DNA from 2 places in the Thioalkalivibrio sp. K90mix genome. Region 1 is predicted to be linked to the other one. Evidence: predicted binding sites of a transcription regulator. Region 1 holds the regulator's gene; the other holds the start of a gene.
What was found. Region 1 encodes sigma-54, which starts transcription at its own class of promoters, with help from an activator protein. Its sites were predicted from a motif close to TGGCANGNTNCNTGCTT; they were not measured.
Positions count from the first base shown of each region.

Region 2: TK90_RS00930 (TorF family putative porin) is a predicted target of sigma-54. The motif match lies at 6,077-6,093, and genes of this name have one in related genera.

Region 1 is NC_013889.1:386,239-393,863, forward strand. Features, by position in the region: gene TK90_RS01770 (AEC family transporter) at 1-208, shown strand, start outside; gene TK90_RS01775 (calcium/sodium antiporter) at 312-1,289, shown strand; gene TK90_RS01780 (KpsF/GutQ family sugar-phosphate isomerase) at 1,286-2,263, shown strand; gene kdsC (3-deoxy-manno-octulosonate-8-phosphatase KdsC) at 2,263-2,802, shown strand; gene lptC (LPS export ABC transporter periplasmic protein LptC) at 2,799-3,362, shown strand; gene lptA (lipopolysaccharide transport periplasmic protein LptA) at 3,400-3,879, shown strand; gene lptB (LPS export ABC transporter ATP-binding protein) at 3,930-4,658, shown strand; gene TK90_RS01805 (RNA polymerase factor sigma-54) at 4,717-6,210, shown strand; gene hpf (ribosome hibernation-promoting factor, HPF/YfiA family) at 6,213-6,551, shown strand; gene TK90_RS01815 (PTS sugar transporter subunit IIA) at 6,556-7,026, shown strand; gene hprK (HPr(Ser) kinase/phosphatase) at 7,094-7,625, shown strand, end outside.
Region 2 is NC_013889.1:197,749-205,373, forward strand. Features, by position in the region: gene TK90_RS00895 (cbb3-type cytochrome c oxidase subunit I) at 1-982, shown strand, start outside; gene TK90_RS00900 (SCO family protein) at 972-1,583, shown strand; gene TK90_RS00905 (hypothetical protein) at 1,583-2,200, shown strand; gene hmpA (NO-inducible flavohemoprotein) at 2,429-3,610, shown strand; gene TK90_RS00915 (gamma-glutamyl-gamma-aminobutyrate hydrolase family protein) at 3,611-4,435, opposite strand; gene TK90_RS00920 (amidoligase family protein) at 4,422-5,414, opposite strand; gene folB (dihydroneopterin aldolase) at 5,526-5,891, shown strand; gene TK90_RS00930 (TorF family putative porin) at 6,146-6,883, shown strand; gene TK90_RS00935 (P-II family nitrogen regulator) at 6,949-7,287, shown strand; gene TK90_RS00940 (ammonium transporter) at 7,325-7,625, shown strand, end outside.

The DNA.
Region 1 (7,625 bases):
CTGGTGGGTCGGGCTGGAGGGTGTGCCCGGGATTGGTTCGGTGCTCGAGGCGGCGATGCCGGCGATGGTCCTGGGGCTCGTGTTCTGTGATCGCTTCCGGCTCGATACCGGCCTGTATGCGGCCGCGGTCACGCTGACGACGGCGCTGTCGCTGGTGACACTCCCGCTGTGGTTCGCCATCGCCGGGTATCTGATCCCTGGGGGGTGACAGTGCGCGCGGGTCGGGCTCGGCGATCGGTTACAGCGATCGGCTACAATTGGCGGGTGAAGAGACACCCCGCTCTACCCACCTCAGGTCCTGGCACTCGCTGATGGTCCTTCCCGTTATTGCGGTCATCGCCGGTCTGGTCCTGCTGACCTGGAGTGCCGACCGCTTCGTGTTCGGTGCCTCGGCGTTCGCGCGCAGCGTGGGCGTGAGTGCGCTGCTGGTCGGGCTGACCATTGTCGCCTTCGGTACCTCGGCCCCGGAGATCGTCGTGTCCGTACTGGCGACGCTGCAGGGCAACCCGGGCCTCGCGGTGGGTAATGCGATCGGCTCGAACATCGCGAATATCGGGCTGGTGCTGGCGATGGCGGCGCTGGTGGCGCCGCTCGTTATCGGGCACGGCCTGGTGCGCCGCGAGCTACCGATCCTGATGGGGGTGAGTCTGGCTGTCCTGTTTCTGCTGCTGGACGGCGAGCTGGGCCGCCTGGAGGGCGGGCTTCTGATTTCGGGGTTGCTGCTGGTGACCGCCTGGGTGATCCATATCGCGCGGCGTGCGCAGGCGCTGGATCCGGCCGAGGCGCCTGAAGAGGTGCGTGGCATGGTCGAGGCCATCCCGGCGACCACCTCTACCGGTCGCGCCCTGGGCTGGCTGGGGCTTGGTTTGGCGCTGCTGATTGCCAGCAGCCAGCTGGTGGTCTGGGGCGCGGTGGGGATTGCGGAGCAACTGGGCATCAGTGACCTGGTGATTGGCCTGACCATCGTGGCCATCGGGACTAGCCTGCCGGAACTGGCGACTTCCCTGGTGGCGGCCTTTCGCCGCGAGGCGGGATTGGCGATCGGCAACGTGATCGGTTCCAATCTGTTCAACCTGCTGGCCGTGCTGGCAGTCCCCGCGCTGATTGCGCCGCTGGCGATCGAGCCCGAGGTGCTGGTCCGCGACTACCCGGTGATGCTCGGCATGACCGCCACGCTGTTCGTCTTTGCCCTGGCGCGAGGCAGCCAGCTGCGGCGCTGGCAGGGGGGGCTTCTGCTCGTGGTGTTCGCGGGCTACCTTGTCCATCTCGGAATGACGGCAACCGCATGAATTTCAATCCTGATACCACTCGCAAGCTGGCCCTGGCGGTCCTGAACGATGAGGCCGAGGCCGTGCGTCGACTGGCCGACCGCGTGGACGATGCGTTCCTGGAGGCCTGTCGCCACATCCTCGAATGCCGCGGCCGGGTCGTGGTGACCGGCATGGGCAAGTCCGGCCATATCGGCTCCAAGCTGGCGGCCACCCTGGCCTCCACCGGGACCCCGGCGTTTTTCGTCCACCCCGGCGAGGCCAGCCACGGCGATCTTGGCATGATTACCCGTGACGACGTGGTGATCGCCCTGTCCAATTCCGGCGAGACCGACGAGCTGCTGACCATCCTGCCGTTGATCCGGCGGCTGGACGTACCGCTCATCGCGCTGACCGGCAATCCCGGGTCGCGGCTGGGGCAGGATGCCACCGTGCACCTGGATGTCTCGGTCGAGCGCGAGGCTTGCCCGCTGGGCCTGGCCCCGACCTCCAGCACCACGGCCGCGCTGGCGATGAGCGATGCCCTGGCGGTCGCGGTGCTGGATGCGCGCGGCTTTACCGCCGACGATTTTGCCCGCTCGCATCCCGGCGGCCGACTGGGGCGGCGGTTGCTGGTCCATGTCGCGGACATCATGCATACCGGTGACGCGATCCCGCGCGTGGGTCCCGAGGCCCCGCTGAAGGACGCCCTGTTCGAGATTACGCGCAAGGGGCTGGGGCTGGTGATCGTCGCCGATCCCGAGGCGCATATCCTCGGTGTGTTTACCGATGGCGACCTCCGGCGCACGCTGGATCGTGGCGAAAGCCTGGAGGCGCTGACCATCGGCCAGGTGATGACGCGTGGCGGGCATGCCGCCCGTCCGCAGTGGCTGGCCGTAGAGGCGCTGGAGACCATGGAGAGCAAGCGGATCAATGCCCTGCCGGTGGTGGATGACGACCAGAGGCTGGTCGGGGTGCTGAACATGCACGACCTGCTGCGCGCGGGGGTGGCCTGATGGACCGTCACGACGAGGCCCTGCACAGCCGCCAGGCGGCGGTGCGTCTGCTGATCCTGGATGTCGACGGCGTGCTGACCGATGGCAGCCTGTTCATGGGAGATGCCGGCGAGCAGTACAAGGCCTTTCATTCGCGCGACGGGCACGGCATCCGTCTGGCATTGGACGGAGGGCTGGAGGTCGCGATCCTGACCGGACGCACCTCCGGGGTGGTCGAGCACCGCATGCGGGACCTCGGTGTGCAGCATCTGGTGCAGGGGCGGCGCGACAAGGGGGCCGCACTGCACGAGTTGCTGGAGCAGAGCGGCCATGCGCCCGACGAGGCCGCCTTCGTGGGCGACGACATCGTTGATCTGCCAGCGATGCGCCGTGTGGGGCTCGGCATCGCGGTGGCGGATTCCCACCCGTTGGTATTGCAGCATGCACATTGGGTTACGCAGGCCCCCGGCGGTCGCGGCGCGGTGCGCGAGGTCTGCGAGGGCCTGCTGGCGGCCCAGGGGCGGCTGGAGGCCCTGTTCGCGGAGTATGTCGACGGATGAAGTGGGTGGCCGGACCGGTGGCGCTGATCCTGTTGCCAATGGCGGCGCTGGTGGCCGGCGCTGTTGCCAGCGAGCACGAGCCGGAGGGCGAGGTGACGCTGGAGATCGAGGGCTTCACGCTGCACGCGACTGGCGAGGACGGCGAGTTGAGTCACCGCCTGCGCGGGACGCGGCTGCGCGAGTTTGGCCGTGACGGCCCTCAACTGATCGACGACCCCGACCTGGATATCTTTGACGCCGGCGGTATCGAATGGCACTGGACTGCGCCCGAGGCGCTGCACCGACCGATGGACGAGATCCTGGACCTGATCGGCCCCACGCGGGGGGTGCAGCCCGAGCGTGGCGAGCGCGTGCGCACGGTGATTGAATCCGCCGATGTGACGGTGGCGACCGACACCATGATCGCCACCTCCGATGCCCCGTCGACGCTGGAGCAGCCTGGCCTTTTCCAGCGGGGAACGGGTCTGCGCGTCGACTCGCGAGGGGATACCATAGAGCTGTTCCATGACGTGTACACGCTCTACAGCGAGTCGGGCGAGGAGGAAGCCGCAAATGACTGAACGTGGTGGGTCGTCGCTCGCCCGGGCCGGATGGTCCGTGCTGCTGGGCAGTGCCTTGTTGCTGCTGGCCGCGCCGGTCATTGCCCAGCAGCAGCCCCTGCCGGTGGAGATTACCGCCGATCGTGCGGAGATGGACGACCGGCGGGGCGTAAGCACTTATACCGGTGATGTGGTGGTGATTCGCGGGGACATGACACTGGAGGCCGACAAGGTCTATGTGCGCAGCCGCGATCGACGCCCTTACGAGATGGAGGCCCACGGCGAGCCCGCGCGGCTGGAGTCCCCGGACCCGGAGACGGGCGAGATGCGCATCGCCACCGCGCTGCGCATCGACTACCTGCTGAACGAGGACCGGGTGATCCTGACCGACCAGGCGCATGTGATCACGGCAGCCGAGGAAGCGCGCGGCAAGCGCATCGTCTACGACCTGGAGACGGATGTGATCGAGGCCGAGCGTGGCGAGGCCGATGACGAGCGTGTACGTATCAGGATCCAGCCCCGCGAAGACGACGAATGAACGAGCTCGACACCAGCGCGCCCGCCGCGGCCGGTGGCGAATCTGCGCCGATGGCCGGCTATCTGACCGGCCGCGAGCTGACCAAGCGCTATGGCAAGCGTACGGTGCTGGATCGTGTCGACGTCGATCTGGCACCAGGGGAGGTCGTGGGCCTGCTGGGACCGAACGGCGCAGGCAAGACCACCTGTTTCTACAGCCTGGTCGGCCTGATCCGGCCCAATCGTGGCCGCATCACGCTGGGTGACCGGGACATCACCCGGGCCCCGATTCATTCGCGGGCCCGAGCCGGGCTGGGCTACCTGCCGCAGGAGGCCTCGATCTTCCGTCGGCTGAGTGTTTGGGACAACCTGCAGGCGGTGCTGGAGCTGCGCTCGGAGCTCGACCGCCACGAGCGACGCCGCATCGGCGATGCCCTGATCGAGGAGTTCCAGCTGGAGACCGTGCGCCACAGCCCTGGGATTGCCCTGTCCGGGGGCGAGCGTCGTCGCGCCGAGATCGCGCGGGCACTGGCCGGTGACCCGCGCTTTATCTGCCTGGACGAACCGTTTGCCGGCGTGGATCCGATTTCCGTGGGTGATATCCAGGCCGTGATTGGGCATCTGGCCCAGCGCGGGATCGGTGTGCTGATTTCCGACCACAACGTGCGCGAGACCCTCGGAATCTGCGACAGGGCCTATATTCTTAGTGAGGGCCGCATCCTGAGCGCCGGGACCCCGCAGGAGCTGCTGGACGACCCCCAGGTGCGCCGCGTGTATCTCGGAGAAAACTTTCGACTGTGAACATTGATCAGTGTTTCCTTAAGATGATCTTGATGGTCACCATGGACCTCAAACCGCGATGCTGAAGCCCGGGCTTAATCTGCAGCTGGGGCAGACGCTGACGATGACCCCGCAGCTGCAACAGGCGATCCGTCTGCTGCAGCTTTCCACGCTGGAGTTGCAGGCGGAGATCCAGCAGGCGCTGGAAAGCAACCCCATGCTCGAGCAGGTGGAGGACGAGGGCGAGGAGGCCCCGCCCGAGCGCCCGGAGGAAGGGGGCGAACGGGTCGACGGGGATCGCATGCAGGCCGACACGGCTGGCGATGACGTGATCCCCGAGGAGTTGAGCACCGACAGTCGCTGGGACGACATCTACGAGCCCGCCCCGAGCCCACGCGGCCTGGACGACCGCGACCCGCTGGAGAATACCTCCGACGGCGAGGACGAGGGCCTGCAGGACCACCTGCTCTGGCAGCTGCATCTGAGCCACCTGACCCCACGAGACCAACGGATCGGGGCGGCGCTGATCGACGCGATCAGCCCGGACGGCTATCTGGACAGTGAACTCGAGGCGCTGGCGGAGATGATCAGCCAGGGCGAAGACGAGCCCGTGGGGGTCGACGAGGTCGAGGCGGTGCTGCACTGGATTCAGCAGTGCGACCCGCTGGGCGTCGGTGCGCGGGACCTGCGCGAGTGCCTGGAGATCCAGCTGCGCCATTTGGCGCCGGATGCCCCGGCGCGTGACGCGGCTCGAGCCATCCTGGAAAACGGCATGGAGAGCCTGGCCAAGCGGGACTACCGAGCCCTGCAGCGCCAGTCCGGCGTGCGCGACCCGGACGAGCTGGCGCGGGCGCTGGACCTGATCCGCACCCTGAATCCGCGGCCCGGTGCCCAGATCAGCGAGTCCACTTCGGAATATGTGGTGCCGGATGTCTATGTCCGCCATGACCGCGATGGCTGGCGCGTGGACTTGAACCCGGAGATTGCGCCGCGCATTCGCATCAACGATCTCTATGCGGGCATGGTGCGGCAGGTCTCCGATGCGCGTGATAGCGCGTTTATGCGCGATCAGTTGCAGGAGGCGCGCTGGTTCCTGAAGAGCCTGCACAGCCGGAACGACACCCTGCTGCGGGTCGCCCAGGCCATCGTCGTGCGCCAGCAGGGGTTTCTCGAGCATGGTGAGGTTGCCATGCAACCGCTGATCCTGCGCGATATCGCCGAGACCCTGGAGATGCACGAATCGACCATCTCGAGGGTGACTACACAGAAATACATGCACACCCCGCGTGGGGTATTCGAGTTCAAGTACTTCTTTTCCAGTCATGTTGGCACAGCCGATGGCGGCGAATGCTCGGCGACCGCGATCCGTGCCATGATTCGGGAATTGATTGGTGGCGAGACCCCGAACAAGCCACTGAGTGATGCAAAACTGGCCCAGATCCTGTCGGATCGGGGCATTAATGTGGCCCGACGCACCGTGGCCAAGTACCGCGAGGCTATGCACATACCGTCTTCCAGCGAACGCCGGCAGATGGCGAGTATGCCCAGTGGAACCAAGCAAAAAGGAGCCTGACCATGCAGATCAACCTGACCGGCCATCACGTCGATATCACCGACGCCCTGCGCGACTACGTGAACGAAAAGTTCGCGAAGCTGGAACGCCACTTCGACAAAGTGATCGACGTGCATGTGGTGCTGACCCACGAGAAAAACCAGAACCTGAACAACAAGGCGGAGGCCAATCTCCAGGTCAGCGGCAATCACATCCACGCCGAAGCCAGTCACGAGGATATGTATGCGGCGATTGATGGCCTGATCGACAAGGTGGATCGTCAGCTGATCAAGCACAAGGAAAAGGTCAAGGACCATCACCGCGCCGAGGGTGCCCAGCGCAACCGCGAACAGGCCCTTTAACGCAATGACCATTGCCGAGCTGATCACCCGCGCCCGTATCCGGCTGGAGCCCGAGTGTTCCAGCCAGAAACGGGCGCTCGAGACCCTGGCCGAGTTGCTGGCCGTCGGCGGCGAGGAGTCCGCCGGCCCGGCCAGCGGGGCCATCTTCGAGGCCCTGTCTGCCCGCGAGAAGCTTGGCTCCACCGGTCTGGGGCATGGCGTGGCCATCCCGCATGGGCGTCTGGCCGAGCTCGATGCCCCCCGGGTCGCGGTCCTGCGGCTGGACCAGGGGGTCGACTTCGACGCCATGGACCACGAACCCGTGGACATCCTGATCGCACTGCTGGTGCCCGAGGCGGCGACCAGCGCGCACCTGGACCTGCTGGCGCAGCTGGCTCGCGGTCTCTCGCAGCCCGACAATATCGCCTCGCTGCGCCGTGCCGGCGACGCGGACGCCCTGGAACGCGAACTGACCCGGGCCTTCGGCGACGCCTGAACATGGCTCTCCCGGCAGTACTTTCTCTCTTACGACGCCCCGTGCCAGCACTGCCGGAGATTCGTGCATGAACGAGGCACTGGGAGAGGGCGGCATCGCGCGCGACATCACCGTAGAGGTCCTGATCCAGGCGATGGGCAATCGCCTGGATCTGCGCTACGTACACGGCGAGCAGGTCGCACCGGATCGCAACCTGGTCGGCGGTGACGGCGACGACCTGCCCCTCGCCGGGCACCTCAACCTGATCCGGCCTAACCGTATCCAGGTGATCGGCGATTTCGAGGCGCGCTATATCGCGCGGCTGAGCGATGATCAGCGCGAGCAACTGATCCTGGAGATGGCCCGCACCGGGACGACCGCGGTGATCTTCGCCGAGGACACCTGCCCGTTCTCGGAGATGCCGGACGTCCCCGATGAGCAGCTGCCGCTGATCTTGTGCTCCTCGACCAGCAGCCACGAGATTATCTCCCTGCTGCGCTATTTCCTGCAGCAGCGGCTGGCCCATTTCGAGGTGCGCCATGGCGTGTTCATGGAGATCCTCGGCATTGGCGTGCTGATCAGCGGGGCCTCCAGCGTGGGCAAGAGCGAGGTGGCGCTCG
Region 2 (7,625 bases), 190 kb from region 1:
CGATATCGCGCGGGCGCTGATCACGAACTATGGCGGGCTGGGCCGCTCGCTCGGTCTTCCGCAGCTGTTCGGTCGGGCGGGTGATCCGCCACCGCCCGCGGTGGTGGCCAGCACCATGGTGCTGATCGTGAACACCCTCGGCATCGTGGCAGGCGCGGCGATTCTGAGCATGAGCCTGATCAACCTGTACCAGCCGGCTTTCGAGATTGATTCGCTGTGGGCGAAGAACCTGACCTACTTCTTCGGCCACGTGTTCATCAACGCCACGATCTACATGGCGGTCATCGGGGTCTACGAGATCCTGCCCCGTTACACCGGGCGTCCCTGGAAGGTGTCGCGGGTGTTCCTGGCGGCATGGGCGGCTTCTACCGTGATGGTGCTGCTGGTCTACCCGCACCACCTGCTGATGGACTTCTCGCAGCCGACCTCGCTGCACGTGCTGGGGCAGGTGATCTCCTACACGAGTGGTCTGCCGGTACTGCTGGTCACGGCCTGGGGCGCGCTGACCAACGTCTACCGCTCGGGCATCCGCTGGGATATCGCCTCCGGCTTCGTCTTCCTCGGTGTGTTCGGCTGGGCGGCCGGCGTGATCCCGGCCATCATCGACGCGACCATCGTGGTCAACACGGTGATGCACAACACCCTCTGGGTCCCGGGCCACTTCCACTTCTATCTGCTGCTGGGTGTGGTCGCGATGATGTTCGGCTTCATGGCGTGGCTGACCCGTTCGCAGGCGGAGGGCGATGGCTTCTTCGACCGGTTGGGGTTCTGGACCTTTACCGGTGGCGGCCTGGCCCTGGTGGCCGTGTTCCTCTACAGCGGCGCGTCCAGTGTACCGCGACGCTTTGCCGAGCACCTGCCCGAATGGGCGGCCTATGCCCAGCTGGGTTCGGTTGCCGCGGCTCTGGTGATCCTTGGAACGCTGTTGCTGGCGTTGCGTTTCTTCCTCGGACTGAAGCGGGTGGCGAACAATGTGGCGTAATGCGATCTACGGCCTGACCATCATCGCCCTCGGGCTGGGTGGTTTTACCACCCTGTCCCTGGCCACCGACGGTTTTCGTGCGTTTACTGCGGAGGAGGCGCGCCGCCTCGCCGCCCGCGAGAATCCGGCGCCGGTGCCCGCAATGAAGCTGGAGGATGCGCGCGGTGGGGAGTTGGACCTGGCCGAGCTGGGCGATCGCTATGTGGTGCTGGACTTTATCTACACCGGCTGCCACCACGCCTGCACGACGCTGGGGGCAAGCTTCCACCGCATCCAGGAGGCGCTGCCGGAGGATGTGTTGGGCGAACGCGTAGCCTTGCTCAGCATCACCTTCGATCTCGAGAACGACGATGCCGCGCGCCTGCTCGAGTATGGCGAGCGCTTCTCGGCTAACCCCGAGGCCTGGCATCTCGCACGCCCGAAAACCCGAGAGGACCTGGATCGCCTGCTGCGCCACTTCCAGGTGGTGGTGATCCCGGACGGCCAGGACTTCGTGCACAACGGTGCCATTTACGTGGTGGAGCCAGACGCCCGCGTGGCCGGGATTCACGACATCGATGCGGTGGACGACGTGCTGGCCTACCTGGAGCCGCGTTGGTGATGCGGCCGTCCACCGTCTGGGCGGGGCCGGCATTGCTGGCAGTACTCGTCCTGACGCCCCTGAGGCCCTGGCTCGAGGCCAGCCTGATCGGCCACATGCTGGTGCAGATCCCGCTGCTGGTGCTGGCGGGTGCGCTGATGGCCCGGTCGCTGCCGGAGGCCTGGCGCATCCGGGCTGCGCGCCTGGATGCGTACGGGGTGCTGGGACTGCTTCTGGCGCTGTTCGTTGTTGTCTATTGGCTGTTGCCCCGCAACCTGGATGCGGCCGTACTCGAGGCCGGGGCGGGCTGGCTGAAGATCGTGACGCTCGTGCTGCTGGCCGGGATGCCGCTGGGACTGACTGCACCCCTTCTCCCGCTGCTGGTGCGGGGCGTGCTGTGGGTCAAGGGCACGGCCATGTTCTTCGTGATGGGCTGGCTTTACCGCGAGGCGCCGGATCGGCTGTGCAATGCGTACCTGCTGGGCGAGCAATTGATGCTGGGCAACATCATGCTGGGGCTAGGGGCGATCAGTCTGGCTGCAATCCTTGCGCTTTTGTTTTTCGGGCCACCCAATCGGCACCGCCAGGTGGTCGCCGGCGAGACTCTTGATCAGAGTCAATTGTCACGGGCGCTATGAATGGTCCCACCTGTGCCCGGCCATGCGCTGATGGCCGCTCGTGTGCCGCGGGTGTTCGGGCGCCAGGGCAAGCCGATGTCCGGGTGTGTTTCGGAGCGATATCGACGGGATAGCGGTCCCCGTATTGCATGGGGCTGCCCTTAAACACGCATTGGGTATCCATTATTTGACGGCGTCGCAAGTCGCCCGTATAAAGCTGCATCTCGATTAAAACATAAGGAAGCCTACATGCTGTCAGACGACCACAAGGCCATCATCCAGAAGACGGTCCCCATCCTGGAATCCGGGGGCGAGGACCTGACCCGCCACTTCTACAGCATCATGTTCCGCGACTACCCCGAGGTACGGCCCCTGTTCAACCAGGCCCATCAGGCGAGCGGCCAGCAGGCGCGGGCGCTGGCCAATGCGGTGCTGCAGTACGCGCGGCATATCGACGAGATGGAGGCCCTGGGCCCGCTGGTCGGACAGATCGTGAACAAGCATGTGTCGCTGCAGGTGCAGCCGGAACACTACCCGATTGTGGGCGAGTGCCTGCTGCGGGCGATGCGCGAGCTGCTGGGCGAGGAGATCGCGACCGATGCTGTGCTGGAGGCCTGGGGTGCGGCCTACCAGCAGCTGGCGGATATTCTGATCGCCGCCGAGGAGGATGCCTATCAGCAGGCCGAGGCGCAGGCGGGCGGCTGGCGCGGGCTGCGTTCCTTTGTCGTGCGCCGCAAGGTGCCGGAGAGCGAGGAGATCACCTCGTTCTATCTGGAGCCCCAGGACGGCGGGCCGGTCCCACCGTTCCAGCCCGGTCAGTACATCGGGCTGAAGGTGGACATCGATGGCGAAGAGCTGCGCCGAAACTACTCGCTCTCCATCCCGCCGGGTGCGGACGGGTTACGCATCAGCGTGAAGCGGGAGCCGAAAGGCCGGGTATCGCGCTTTCTGCACGACCGCATCCGGGAGGGCGATGTGCTGCAACTCACGCCGCCGGCCGGTGATTTCGTCCTGCGCGAAAGCGATCGTCCGCTGGCCCTGATCTCGGCGGGTGTGGGGATTACCCCGACCATGGCCATGCTGGACCCGGCACTGCAGGCCGGTCGCCGGGTGCACTTCATCCATTGCGCCCGCCACAGCGGGGTCCATGCCTTTCGCGAGCAGGTCGAGGCGCGGGCGCGCGAGCACGATCACCTGCGCCCGTACTTCTGCTACAGCGAGCCTGCCAACGAGGATGCCGCCGATGCGACCGGCTTCCTGACCCGGGACAAGCTCGCCGAATGGCTCCCGCATCGCACGGAGGTCGATGTGTATTTCTTGGGGCCGACGCCCTTCATGCGGCAGGTGCGTCAGCAGCTGCGTGAACTGGGTGTGCCGGACGAGCGTTGTTTCTTCGAGTTCTTTGGCCCGGCCCGGGCCCTGGAAGCCTGATCAGACGGACCGCGTGGCCGCCACCAGCGCACGGAACAGGCGCTGGTGGCGGGTCTTCTGCGGCAGGTATTCGGGGTGCCACTGCACGCCGATACACCAGCCGTGTTCGGCCTCGATCGCCTGGACGACACCTGTCTCCTCGCGCCCGACGATGCGCATCCCCTGGCCCAGTTGGTCCACCGCCTGATTGTGCAGCGCGTTCACATGGATCGCGCCTGCGCCCAGTATCTCGGCCAGATGGCTGCGGCCGTCGAGCATGACCGGCTTGACCGGCAGCAGGCTGCGCGCCTGCGGGGTCTCGACATAGAACTCCGCCAGATCCTGCTGTAGCGTCCCGCCGCGCACCACATTGATCAGCTGCATCCCGCGGCAGATGCCCAGTACTGGCCGGTGCTCGTCCAGCGCGCGATGGATCAGCGCCTTTTCCAGCCGGTCACGCTCCACGTCCAGTACGCCGCCGTGCGACTGGAACATCCGCCGCAGCAGCCACAGCGCGGGATAGAACAGGTACCCGATCAGTCGTTGCGACAGGCGGCGTTCCGCGCCGCGAATGGCCTCGGGGTTCGGGCCCTGAGGCAGCGACTCCCCGTACAGTTCGGGATCGACATCTGCACCGCCGCCGACCACCAGGGCGTCGAACGACCGCTGGGGACGGGGCTTGCCGGGGCGTACGCGCAGGGGGCGTCCGCCGGCGCGCCAGACGGCCAGCGCAGTGAACAGCCAGGCCGGGCCCCCGCCCTGGTCGGGCCCGGTGATCGCAACCACCGGACGCCGTGGCCGCGGGTGGTCGCTCGGGGCCGCGGCATCCTGTTCAGAACCAGCCACGCAGCTTCCTGGCCCAGTCGTCAGCCCAGCGGCCCAGTGCCTGGCTGGGGCGTTCCAGGTACTCGCGGCCCATCCGCTCCAGGCGTTCGCGGTCTGCGGCGAGCCGTTCCACTTCGACCCAGCCGTTAAAGGGGTGGGCCAGGCTCCATTCGGGATCGTCGATCTCGCAGTTGGGCAGGCGATAGTGGAACGCGGGGCGGGCCTTGACCAGCTCATGTTCCACCGGGGCCGCGTCGATGCGTTCCTGGTCCAGTTCGGCATACAGCGGCAGCATGTCCAGCGGCCGATTGCGCGTGGTGTTGTGCGCGAGGTAATGGTCGATCAGTTGCCCCTGGTCCGGCTGGAAGTCCGGGTTCAGGGTCTCACGGACGAAGGTGCCGGGGAACGCGCGGATGTAGGGAGACAGGCGTCTGGCCAGGTCGATCTCGCCCGCGTTCGTCAGCATCTCGTACAGCAGCAGGAAGGCCCGCAGGACATCCAGTATCCAGGCGGCATCGGTGCTGTGAACCTCGATATTGAGCTGCAGCCCGAACGCGTAGAGCAGCGAGCGCTCGGTCCCGAGCGCGCCGGCTTCCTGCAGTGCGGCACGGACGCGGTCCAGGCGCGGGAGCGCCGAGGCCGGTATCGGCGGTGCGACGATCTCGTGCGGTACCAGCCGCCCGGCGGCATCGGCCAGCCAGCGGTCCAGCGCGGCCTCGTCGGAGTCGTCGAGTTCGATCCCCAGCCGCCGCAGGTGGCTGCGATAGGCCCGGTCCTTGAGTACCCGGGCATCCAGCTCGACCCGGAAATCACCCTGGTCTGTATCGCAGACCCGGGCGACGAACGGGCTTTCACAGCGGACCTGCCCGCCGAATTCGGCGCGGATCGCCTCGGCCATGCGCTCGAGCGAGACGCCGGCCATCTCGATCTCCACGCCCACCTTTCGGGGTGACCCTTCCGGATTGTCTGGCCAGGGCAGATCGTGAAAGCGCTCGGGCATCAGGAATGTCCTTGGGAAGCTGCCGCGTCATGATAACGGTTCGGTGTACCTGCTGTGGGCAAGCCAGTACGATAGGCGCCGGCCACCACGGCCGGACCGCGAAGGTACGGGATGGATCGAATCTACCTCAAGGATCTGCGCATTGATGCCGTCGTCGGCGTCTATGACTGGGAACAGCGCATCCAGCGCCCCCTGCGCTTTGATATCCAGCTGGCCACCGACACGCGCATCGCCGCGCACTCGGGCGAGATCACCGATACGGTCGATTACGAGGCGGTGGCCAACGCCGTGCGCGCGATCGTCACGCGCGAGCCCCACGCGCTGCTGGAATCGCTGGCCGAAGAGATCGCGGAGGCCCTGATGGCCGAGTTTCGCACCCCGTGGGTGCGTATCGAACTGGGCAAGCCCGGTGCGGTCGCCGGTGTGGCCGAGGTCGGCATCGTGGTCGAACGCGGCACCCTCCCGGCCTCCGCCTGATCCCTCCGCGTCGGTTCCTGCCGTAGGTCGTCTCGACGCCGGCCGTGCGGCCGGTCACAGATTCCTCATTCTTTGACCCAATATGGTGCGTGTGCACTTTTAGTGCGCACCGCTTTTGTGCGCGCCTGCGTCGTTCCACCGCAACAGGTGTTGTGAAAAGCCGATCTGGCTCCGTTTTCCCGATATGGCACGGCCTGTGCAAGGACCGGGTGTCGACTACGCGACACTCGATTGCACAACTGGGAGAACACAATATGAAGAAGTTCACTCGTTCCGCGCTGGCCGCCGCCATTGTCACTGTCGGCTCCACCGGTGGTGTGGCCTTTACCTCGACTGCCACCGCGGAGCTTTCCGTGAACATTGGGGCGGTCTCCAACTACTACTTCCGCGGTGGTTCGGAAACGGATGGCGGTGCCGCCATCCAGGGCGGCATTGATTATGAACACGAATCCGGATTCTACGTTGGCACTTGGGCCTCCAATGTGGATTTCGGGACTGACGATGAAGGTGTCGAAGATCAAACGAGCTATGAGCTCGATTTGTACCTTGGCTTCGCCGACGAATTTGCTAACGGTTTCGGTTATGACGTCGGCTATGTCTATTACGCCTACCCCGATGCCCGTGATGACAGCGGCTCGCTGAGCGCCGACTTCGGCGAGATCTACGGCGAGCTGAGTTTCGATACCGGCCCCGTCGGCCTGTACACCGGCATTGCGCACGTCGTTACCGATAGCTCCGACTCCGCCCTGGAGCGCAAGGATACGTATTACTACGGCGGCCTCGACATCCCGTTCATGGATGTCTACAGCGTCGGCTTCCTGGTCGGTCGCCAGACCTTCGACGACACCGACGAGAACGACAACTACACCCACTACACCGCGAGCCTCACCCGCGATGCCGGCGACTGGGGCGAGTTCAGCTTCAACCTCGAATACGTCGACGAGTCCGACGAGGACGTTGGTGCCTGGGTGGGCTGGACCAAGACGTTCTAAACCCGGCTTTTCCACTCAAGTAACTGCGGGTCCGCCCTGCGGCGGCCCCGCTCAAGGAGTCCGACATGAAGATGATTACCGCCGTGATCAAGCCGTTCAAGCTTGATGATGTTCGCGAGGCGATCTCGGAGATCGGCGTGCAAGGAATGACCATGACCGAAGTAAAAGGTTTTGGTCGTCAGCGCGGCCACACCGAGCTCTATCGCGGTGCCGAGTACGTGGTCGATTTTCTGCCCAAGGTGAAACTGGAAGTGGCTGTCGACGAAAACCTGGTCGATCAGGTAGTCGAGGCCATTTCCAAGTCTGCCAGTACGGGCAAGATCGGCGACGGCAAGATCTTTATCACCCCGGTGGAGCAGGTCGTGCGGATTCGCACGGGCGAGACCGGCCCGGAAGCCCTTTAAGGGTTTTCGCTCTTCCATCGAATGAGGAATTTCAATCATGGAAATTGAACAACAAGTTGTCGAACTCGCCTATGCGATGGACACCTTTTACTTTCTGGTGGCCGGCGCACTGGTGATGTGGATGGCCGCGGGCTTTACCATGCTCGAGGCCGGGATGGTGCGCACCAAGAGTGTCGCCGAAATCGCTACCAAGAACATCGCCCTGTATTCGATCGCCAGCATCATGTACATGCTGATCGGCTACAACATCATGTACGGCGATGGCCTGAGCTCCGTGATCCCGAGCCTGGGCTTCCTGATCACGGGTGACAATGCCGTGGGTGACGTGCTGGGTAGCG